2 regions of the Streptomyces malaysiensis subsp. malaysiensis genome follow, and region 1 is predicted to be linked to the other one. Evidence: riboswitches for the same ligand, from Rfam matches in the RefSeq annotation. Region 1 holds a riboswitch; the other holds the start of a gene.
What was found. Region 1 has a riboswitch for cyclic di-AMP ahead of AB0E24_RS38255 (transglycosylase family protein). Riboswitches for the same ligand answer to the same signal wherever they lie in the genome.
Positions count from the first base shown of each region.

Region 1 (4,252 bases):
TCGATGCGCAGCAGCTGGTTGTACTTGGCCACCCGCTCGGAGCGGGCCGGGGCGCCGGTCTTGATCTGGCCGCAGTTGGTGGCGACGGCCAGGTCGGCGATGGTGACGTCCTCGGTCTCACCGGAGCGGTGCGACATCATGCACTTGTAGCCGCTGCGCTGGGCCAGCTCGACGGCGTCCAGGGTCTCGGTCAGCGAGCCGATCTGGTTGACCTTGACCAGCAGGGCGTTGGCGGTGTCGCTGTCGATACCGCGGGACAGCCGCTCGGGGTTGGTGACGAAGAGGTCGTCGCCGACCAGCTGGACCTTGTCGCCGAGCTGCTCGGTGATGGTCTTCCAGCCCTCCCAGTCCTCCTCGTTCAGCGGGTCCTCGATGGAGACCAGCGGGTACGCGTCGACCAGCTCGGCGTAGTACGAGGTCATCTCGGCGGCGGTGCGGGACTGCCCCTCGAACTGGTAGGTGCCGTCCTTGTAGAACTCGGAGGCGGCGACGTCCAGCGCGAGCGCGATGTCCTGGCCCGGCTGGTAGCCGGCCTTCTTGACCGCCTCGAGGATCAGGTCCAGGGCCTCGCGGTTGGAGCCGAGGTTCGGCGCGAAGCCGCCCTCGTCGCCGAGGCCGGTGGACAGACCGCGCTCCTTCAGCACGGACTTCAGGGTGTGGTAGACCTCGGTGCCCCAGCGCAGGGCCTCGGAGAAGGACTCCGCGCCGACCGGGGCGATCATGAACTCCTGGATGTCCACATTGGAGTCCGCGTGCGACCCGCCGTTGAGGATGTTCATCATCGGGACCGGCAGCAGATGGGCGTTCGGGCCGCCGAGGTAACGGAAGAGGGGGAGGTCGGACGCCTCGGAGGCGGCGTGCGCTACGGCGAGGGAGACACCGAGGATCGCGTTGGCGCCGAGCGAGGACTTGTCCGGGGTGGCGTCCAGGTCGAACATCGCCTGGTCGATCAGCCGCTGCTCGGTGGCGTCATAGCCGACCAGCTCGGGACCGATCTGCTCGATCACGGCGAGGACGGCCTTCTCCACGCCCTTGCCGTTGTAGCGGTTCTTGTCGCCGTCACGGAGCTCGAGGGCCTCGAAGGCGCCGGTGGAGGCGCCGGACGGAACGGCGGCACGGCCCGTGCTGCCGTCGTCGAGGCCGACCTCGACCTCGACCGTGGGGTTGCCTCGCGAGTCGAGGATCTCGCGAGCTACGACGACGTCGATGGACGGCACGAGGTTCTCCTTCGTATGGGTCTGCGGTAGCAGCACGAGCCTAACGGGCCGGGAGGGCTGCGCCCCGCGTTCGCCCGCCCCACGAGACGGGGGCGTGACACAAAAAGCGAGATTCCGGATTACATATCCGGATTTCCGGGGAATGCGTGAGCCCCGGCGGAACGTGCCGTCGGGGCGGCACGTTCGACCGGGGCTCGTTCAGGCAGTAGCCGTATCCGTGGCCGTGGCTCAGCGGAGGTGCAGCTGCTGGCCCGGGAAGATGAGGTCGGCCTTCTCGATGATGTCCTTGTTCAGCTTGAAGAGCTTCTTCCAGCCGCCCTTGACATCGTGCGCCTTGGCGATCTTGCCGAGGGTGTCGCCGGACTTGACCTTGTACTCGCCGTCACCCTTCTTGATCGGGCCACGGGCCTCCTGGCGCGCGGCGTGCTCGGGCGCGGTACGGGGCTCCGCCTTCGGCTGGGCCGGCTTGGCGGCCGGGGCCGACTTGGTGGAGGCCGAGGACTGGTCCTGCGAACCGGACGGCGCGGACGGCGCGGACGGGCTGCCGCCGGAGGTCAGGCCCGTGCCGCAGACCGGCCAGGCGCCCTTGCCCTGGCTGCCGAGGACCTTCTCGGCGATCTGGATCTGCTGGGCCTTGCTCGCCTTGTCCGCGGTGGAGGCGTAGGCCGTGCCGCCGTAGGCGGCCCAGGTGGAGCTCGAGAACTGAAGGCCGCCGTAGTAGCCGTTGCCGGTGTTGATGGACCAGTTGCCGCCGGACTCGCACTGCGCGACCTGGTCCCACTGGGAGGTGGTGGCGGCGGAAGCGGAGGTCGCCCCGATCAGCGGCGCCGCCACGGCGGCACCGGCGAGACCGGTGAGTGCGGCGATACGGGTGGCCTTGGAGGGACGGCGGTGCTTCCCGTTGGACTTGAGCATGTTTGGTTCGTTTCCTCACCGACGCCTACGAGGTGAGCTGTCGGGTTCGGACGTGAGTTGCCCGGCCGGTCGCGATGGTCGCGCCCGGCTTCACCCCTAGCCGACAAGCCCGTGTCCACAGGCCACTCGGCACCTACCTTGGGTCCCCCGCTCCTGCCTTCGGCGCTGACGCGTCGGTTTCCCCCGACCGCCGGCAGGATTCGGCGTGACGATCGGCGGTGCCCGCGGTGGCGAGCGGAAAAACGGTAAACACACCTTCCGAGAACGTTCAAACACCCCAAGCGGAGCGAATGGGTATGTAATTGATCTCACCCGGTCCACATCGACGCAGGTAGGCCGGGCGAGGAGAGATCGGACACGGGGTACGGCCCGGATATTGTGACGAGATGTATGTCTCACCGGAACCAGATCGGGCAATTCCCCCCGAATCACTGCTCCCTGATGGTGAGGTCAAGTCGCTGACCAGGGATGATCAGGTCGGGGTCGACCCCGATGAGGTCCTCGTTGTTTTCGTAGATCCCTTCCCAACCCCGGGCCACATTCCGGTGCTCGGCGATCCCTGACAGGTTGTCACCGGGGCGAACGGTGTAATCGTCACCCGTGGGGCTCTGCTCGCGGTCCGCAGCCTCGCGCGAGGCATGGCGCCCGGAGGGCCGGGCGTCCGACGAACCGCCGTCGTCGGCCCGCTCCCCCGCGTCCGGGGCGCCGCGGTGGCGGCCGGAGGACGTGGGGTCGGCGGAGGGAGTCGTCGAGGGCTCCTTCGAGCGGTCGGAGCCACCCGACTCCGGACCGCCCGACTCCGGACCGTCCGAGGCCCGGCGGTCCGACTCCGAGCCGTCCCGCCCGTCGGGGGACTGGGAGGCGTCGGGCGCCTCGGACCCCTCGGCCGAGCCCGGCTCATCCGTCTTATCGGTATTGCCGGATGTCTCCGAACCGTCCCGCGACGGGGAGGAGGAGCCGTCCTGCCCTCGGTCCCCCGGCTCGTCCCCGCCGCGGCCCGTGCCCGGGTCCGCGGTGGCCGCACCGCCGGGGTCCCCATCGGGGGCGCCGGCGTCATCGGCGAGCCCGGCGCCCAGCGCACAGCTCGGCCAGGCGTCGGGGCCACGGTCGCCGAGGATCGCCTCGGCGACGGATATCTGCTGGGAGCGGCTGGCCAGGTCGGGGCGCGGGGCGTACTCCGCGCCGCCATACTGCTTCCACATGTCGAGGGTCAGCTGAAGCCCGCCGTAGAAGCCGTTGCCCTCGTTGGCACTCCACATCCCGCCGCTCTCGCACTCGGCGACCTGGTCCCAGGTGGCGGCCGGGGCGGCCTGTGCGCCGGCCGCCCCGAAGAGGGGGATGGCGAGGCCCGCCCCCGTGACCCCCGCCGCGACGATGATGGCCGGGACCTGACGAGGGCGACGGTGTCGACCATTACCGGAACGCATGCGATTGACCTCTCCTAGGCGCTATGGCGACTGGGTTTGCCGGTGAACATAGCGAGGGCCCTCGATCATCACAAGCGGATGTATCCCAGGTCACGCCGAGGTCACACGGCTGATGTTTCGTCACCTATGTCGCGCCGTACGGGGCTTGGGCCTTCAGCCGCCGGTGGAATTCCAGGTCACCGGAAGCGTGCGCAGCCCGCGCATGATGAGCCCGCCGCGCCATCGCAGATCCTCCGGATCGGCCGCGAGCCGTAGTCCGGGCAGCCGCCGCAGCAGGGTGCCGATCGCGGTCCGGGCCTCCAGCCGGGCCAGCGGGGCGCCCAGACAGTAATGGATGCCGTGGCCGTAGCCGAGGTGCTGATTGTCCCGGCGGGCGAGGTCGAGGACATCGGGCGCCGCGAACCGCTCGGGGTCCCGGTCGGCGGCGGCGAGCACCACCAGCACCGGCTCGCCCTCGGCGATGCGCTGCCCCGCGAGGGTGAGCGGCTCGGTGGCGAACCGCCAGGTGGCGATCTCCACGGGTCCGTCGTAGCGCAGCAGCTCCTCGACCCCGGCGGCCAGCAGCCGCTCGTCCCCTTCTTCCACCGCCCGCTGCATCTGGGCGCGCTGCTCCGGATTGCGCAGCAGTGCGTAGACGCCGTTGCCGATCAAGTTGATGGTCGTTTCGAAGCCGGCGAAAAGAAGCACGAAGCA
Region 1 is NZ_JBEZNG010000029.1:80,136-84,387, forward strand. It holds gene eno (phosphopyruvate hydratase) at 1-1,217, opposite strand, end outside; gene AB0E24_RS38255 (transglycosylase family protein) at 1,446-2,132, opposite strand; cyclic di-AMP (ydaO/yuaA leader) riboswitch at 2,140-2,307, opposite strand; gene AB0E24_RS38260 (transglycosylase family protein) at 2,561-3,559, opposite strand; gene AB0E24_RS38265 (cytochrome P450 family protein) at 3,713-4,252, opposite strand, start outside.

Region 2 (4,252 bases), on a different contig from region 1:
GGCCGGTCGACGGGGTCGGTGACACCGGTGACCATGGCCGCGTCGTCGTGCACGACCACCGCGGGGCCGTATCAGAAGCAGGCCGAGCGGTTCCTCGGCCGCCCCGTGGACGGGCGGCAGTCGCGGGCGGACTGTCTCGCGATCCAGAAGTTCCAGATCGACCACGGCATCAGCCCGACGATCGGCTACGCGGGCCCGATCACCTCGGGCGTCATGAATCTCATCAACGCCCAGAAGGCCGCGGGGCACAACCCGAACGCGGCGAAGAAGTGCCCCACCAACAAGGGCCGTATCGCCTGCGTCGACCTCACCCGGCAGCTGAGCTGGGTCCAGGACGGCTCCCGGCTGGTCTACGGACCGGTGCCGGTGCGGTCCGGGCGGGACGGCTTCGAGACCCGCACCGGGCTGAAGAGGGTCTACTGGCGGAACATCGACCACTGGTCGACGCTCTACAACGTCGCCATGCCGTACAGCCAGTTCTTCGACGGTGGCCAGGCGTTCCACTCGATCGCGGGCAGCGTATGGTCCCCGCCGGGCTCCCACGGCTGCGTCAACATGCGCAAGGGTGACGCCAAGAAGTACTGGAGCCTGCTGCGGAACGGCGACGACGTGTACGTCTACGGGCGCAAGCCCGGCACCTGAGGCACGAGCGCCGCGTCTGAAGCGCGAGCCCGCGTCCGAGGCGATGACGGTGCCGCTGCCCGGGGTCCGGCCCCGGGCAGCGGCATACCGGCGCCAGGGGGCTACGAGGGCCGCACGCTCCCGTAGATCGGCATCTCCGTGATCGGCGCCTTCTTCACCACATCGCCGGGCTTCGGCGCGTGGATCATCATCCCGTCGCCGATGTAGAGGCCCACATGGCTGATGTCGTCGTAGAAGAAGACGAGATCGCCCGGCTGGAGTTGGGACGTCGAGACCCGCGTACCGACCTTCACCTGGTCCCAGGTGGTGCGCGGCAGCGAGATCCCGGCGGACTTCCAGGCCGCCTGTGTCAGCCCCGAGCAGTCGAAGGAGCTGGGGCCGGTGGCGCCCCAGACATACGGCTTGCCGATCTGCGCCTTCGCGAAGGCGATGGCCTGGGCCGCCTTGGAGGTGTCGGCCGGGGCCGAGGGCGTCGTCGAACCGGAGCCGCTGCCCGTGTTCTGCTGTTCCTGTTGCTGCTGCTCCTGCTGCTTCTTGCGCGCGGCGGCCTCCTGCCGCTGCTTCTCGGCGAGTGCGGCGGCCTTACGGCGGTCCTCCTCCGCCTTCTTCTTCTCGATCGCCGCCAGCCGCGCCTTCTCCTTGGCGGTCAGATTCGCCAGCAGCCGCCGGGCCTCGGTCAGCTTGTCCTGGACGGTCTTCTTCTGGATCTTCAGCTGCTTCTGCGCCGAGGTCAGCGAGGCGAGGCTTTCGCTGGCCTTGCCGCGCTCCTTGGCGGCCTCCGCCCGCTGCTTCTGGAAGTCGTCGACGGCCTGCTTCTGCCGGCCGGTCATCCGGTCCATCAGATGCGACTGGTCGAAGACGTCCTGCGGGTTGTTGGAGAACAGCAGGGTCGCGGCGGAGCGGGCCATCCCGCCGTCGCGGTACTGGGCGGCGGCGTACTGGCCGAGCATGCGCCGCGCCTCGTTGAGCTTCTCGGTGCGCTGGGCGACGGAGTCCAGCAACTTGTCGACCTTGCCCCGCTGCTGGTCGGTGCGCTCCTTGGCGGCGTTGTAGTGCTGGGTGGCGGTCTCCGCCTGGTGGTAGAGGGTGTCGACCTTCTCCTTGACCTTCTCGAGCGACTGCGTAGCCGGCTTGGGGTCGGCGGGTGCGGCGTTGGCCGTCTGGGAGAGGAGGGTGACGGACGCGAGGGCGGCCGTGGTGAACCCGACGGCCGTACGGCGGCCGTGGCCGGTGAGCGGGGCGGGTATTCGGCTCCGCGGCTTGCGGTGCGACGCCAAGGGAGGCGACTCCTTCCGTGGACCGCCTACCGGGTTAGCTGTCGGGTTCGGGCGGTTCGGAAGGCTGCCCTACGGCCGTCTCCGGGCGGCACTGTCCGTGCCGCACCGTTTCCGGCCGATTCACCCCGGTCTTGCGTTGTTGGGTCCCCGGCTCCGGGCGCCTCACGGCGATACCGGACTCGGCGGAGGCCACCCGTGCCGGCGCGGTTCGCCGACGGATCTCGGGCCGCCTGAGGCAGGACGGTAGCCAACGCGTGGGGCTTCTGTGAAGGCTGGTGGGCGTTTTGCCCGAAACCGTTTCGTGATGTTCGTAGGTCGGCTGTCAGTGGGGCGGCCTAGACTCGGTGAGCGATGAGCAGCCTCTTTGACGACAGCTTCCTGGCGGACCTCGGGCCTCCCTCGGACGAGGAGCAGCCCCCGCCGCCCGAGGATTCGGCGCACCCTGGCCACGGCGGTGCCGAGGATGTGCCGCATCACCTCTTCAGCGGCGGATTCGACGCGCCCGTGCCCCGGGAGTCCCATTACCGGGACGGCGCGGCGCGGTCCGTGGTGGACCCGTCCGCCCTGCTCCAGGGGTTGAACGAGCAGCAGAGGGCCGCCGTGGAGCACACCGGCTCGCCGCTGCTGATCGTCGCGGGCGCCGGTTCGGGCAAGACCCGGGTGCTCACCCACCGCATCGCGTATCTGCTCGGAGCCCGCGGCACACACCCCGGCCAGATCCTCGCCATCACCTTCACCAACAAGGCGGCGGGCGAGATGAAGGAGCGGGTCGAGGAGCTCGTCGGCCCGCGGGCCAACGCCATGTGGGTGTCCACCTTCCACAGCGCCTGCGTCCGCATCCTGCGCCGGGAGTCGAAGAAGCTGGGCTTCACCTCGTCGTTCTCGATCTACGACGCCGCCGACTCCAAGCGGCTGATGTCGCTGGTCTGCCGGGATCTGGACCTCGACCCCAAGCGGTTCCCGCCGAAGTCCTTCAGCGCCAAGATCTCCAACCTCAAGAACGAGCTGATCGACGAGGAGACCTTCGCCGGACAGGCATCGGACGGCTTTGAGAAGACCTTGGCCGAGGCGTATGTGATGTACCAGGCGCGGCTGCGCGAGGCCAATGCGCTGGACTTCGACGACATCATCATGACCACGGTCAATCTGCTCCAGGCGTTCCCGGACGTCGCGGAGCACTACCGCCGCCGCTTCCGGCACGTCCTGGTGGACGAGTACCAGGACACCAACCACGCGCAGTACACACTCGTGCGCGAGTTGGTGGGCACCGGCACCGACGAGACCCCGGCCGCCGAGCTGTGCGTGGTGGGCGACGCCGACCAGTCGATCTACGCCTTCCGGGGCGCCACGATCCGTAACATCCTCCAGTTCGAGGAGGACTACCCCAGCGCGCGGACGATCCTCCTCGAGCAGAACTACCGCTCCACCCAGACCATCCTGAGCGCGGCCAACGCGGTCATCGAGCGCAATGAGAACCGCCGCCCGAAGAACCTGTGGACGGACGCCGGCGCCGGGACCGAGATCACCGGCTATGTGGCCGACACCGAGCACGACGAGGCCCAGTTCGTCGCCGACGAGATCGACCGGCTGACCGACGCGGACGACGCCAGGGCCGGGGATGTGGCGGTCTTCTACCGGACCAACGCCCAGTCCCGTGTCTTCGAGGAGGTCTTCATCCGGGTCGGGCTGCCGTACAAGGTCGTCGGCGGGGTGCGCTTCTACGAGCGCAAGGAGGTCCGCGACGTCCTCGCGTATCTGCGGGTGCTGGCCAACCCCGAGGACGCCGTCCCGCTGCGCCGGATCCTGAACGTGCCCAAGCGCGGTATCGGGGAGCGCGCGGAGGCCATGATCGACGCGCTGGCCCTGCGCGAGAAGATCACCTTCCCGCAGGCGCTGCGCCGGGTCGACGAGGCGTACGGCATGGCGGCCCGCTCGGCCAACGCCGTCAAGCGGTTCAACACGCTCATGGAGGAGCTGCACACCATCGTGGAGTCCGGGGCGGGCCCGGCGACCGTCCTGGAGGCCGTGCTGGAGCGCACCGGCTATCTGGCCGAGCTCCAGACGTCCACCGATCCGCAGGACGAGACCCGGATCGAGAACCTCCAGGAGCTCGCGGCCGTGGCCCTGGAGTTCGAGCAGGACCGGGGCGAGAACCCCGGCACCCTCGCGGACTTCCTGGAGCAGGTCGCGCTCGTCGCCGACTCGGACCAGATCCCGGACGAGGACACCGAGGGCTCCGGCGTGATCACGCTGATGACGCTGCACACGGCGAAGGGCCTGGAGTTCCCGGTCGTCTTCCTCACCGGTATGGAGGACGGCGTCTTCCCGCATAT
Region 2 is NZ_JBEZNG010000003.1:436,731-440,982, forward strand. It holds gene AB0E24_RS09005 (L,D-transpeptidase) at 1-642, shown strand, start outside; gene AB0E24_RS09010 (C40 family peptidase) at 744-1,919, opposite strand; cyclic di-AMP (ydaO/yuaA leader) riboswitch at 1,928-2,114, opposite strand; gene pcrA (DNA helicase PcrA) at 2,271-4,252, shown strand, end outside.
Region 2: another riboswitch for cyclic di-AMP. It lies ahead of AB0E24_RS09010 (C40 family peptidase); the one in region 1 lies ahead of AB0E24_RS38255 (transglycosylase family protein).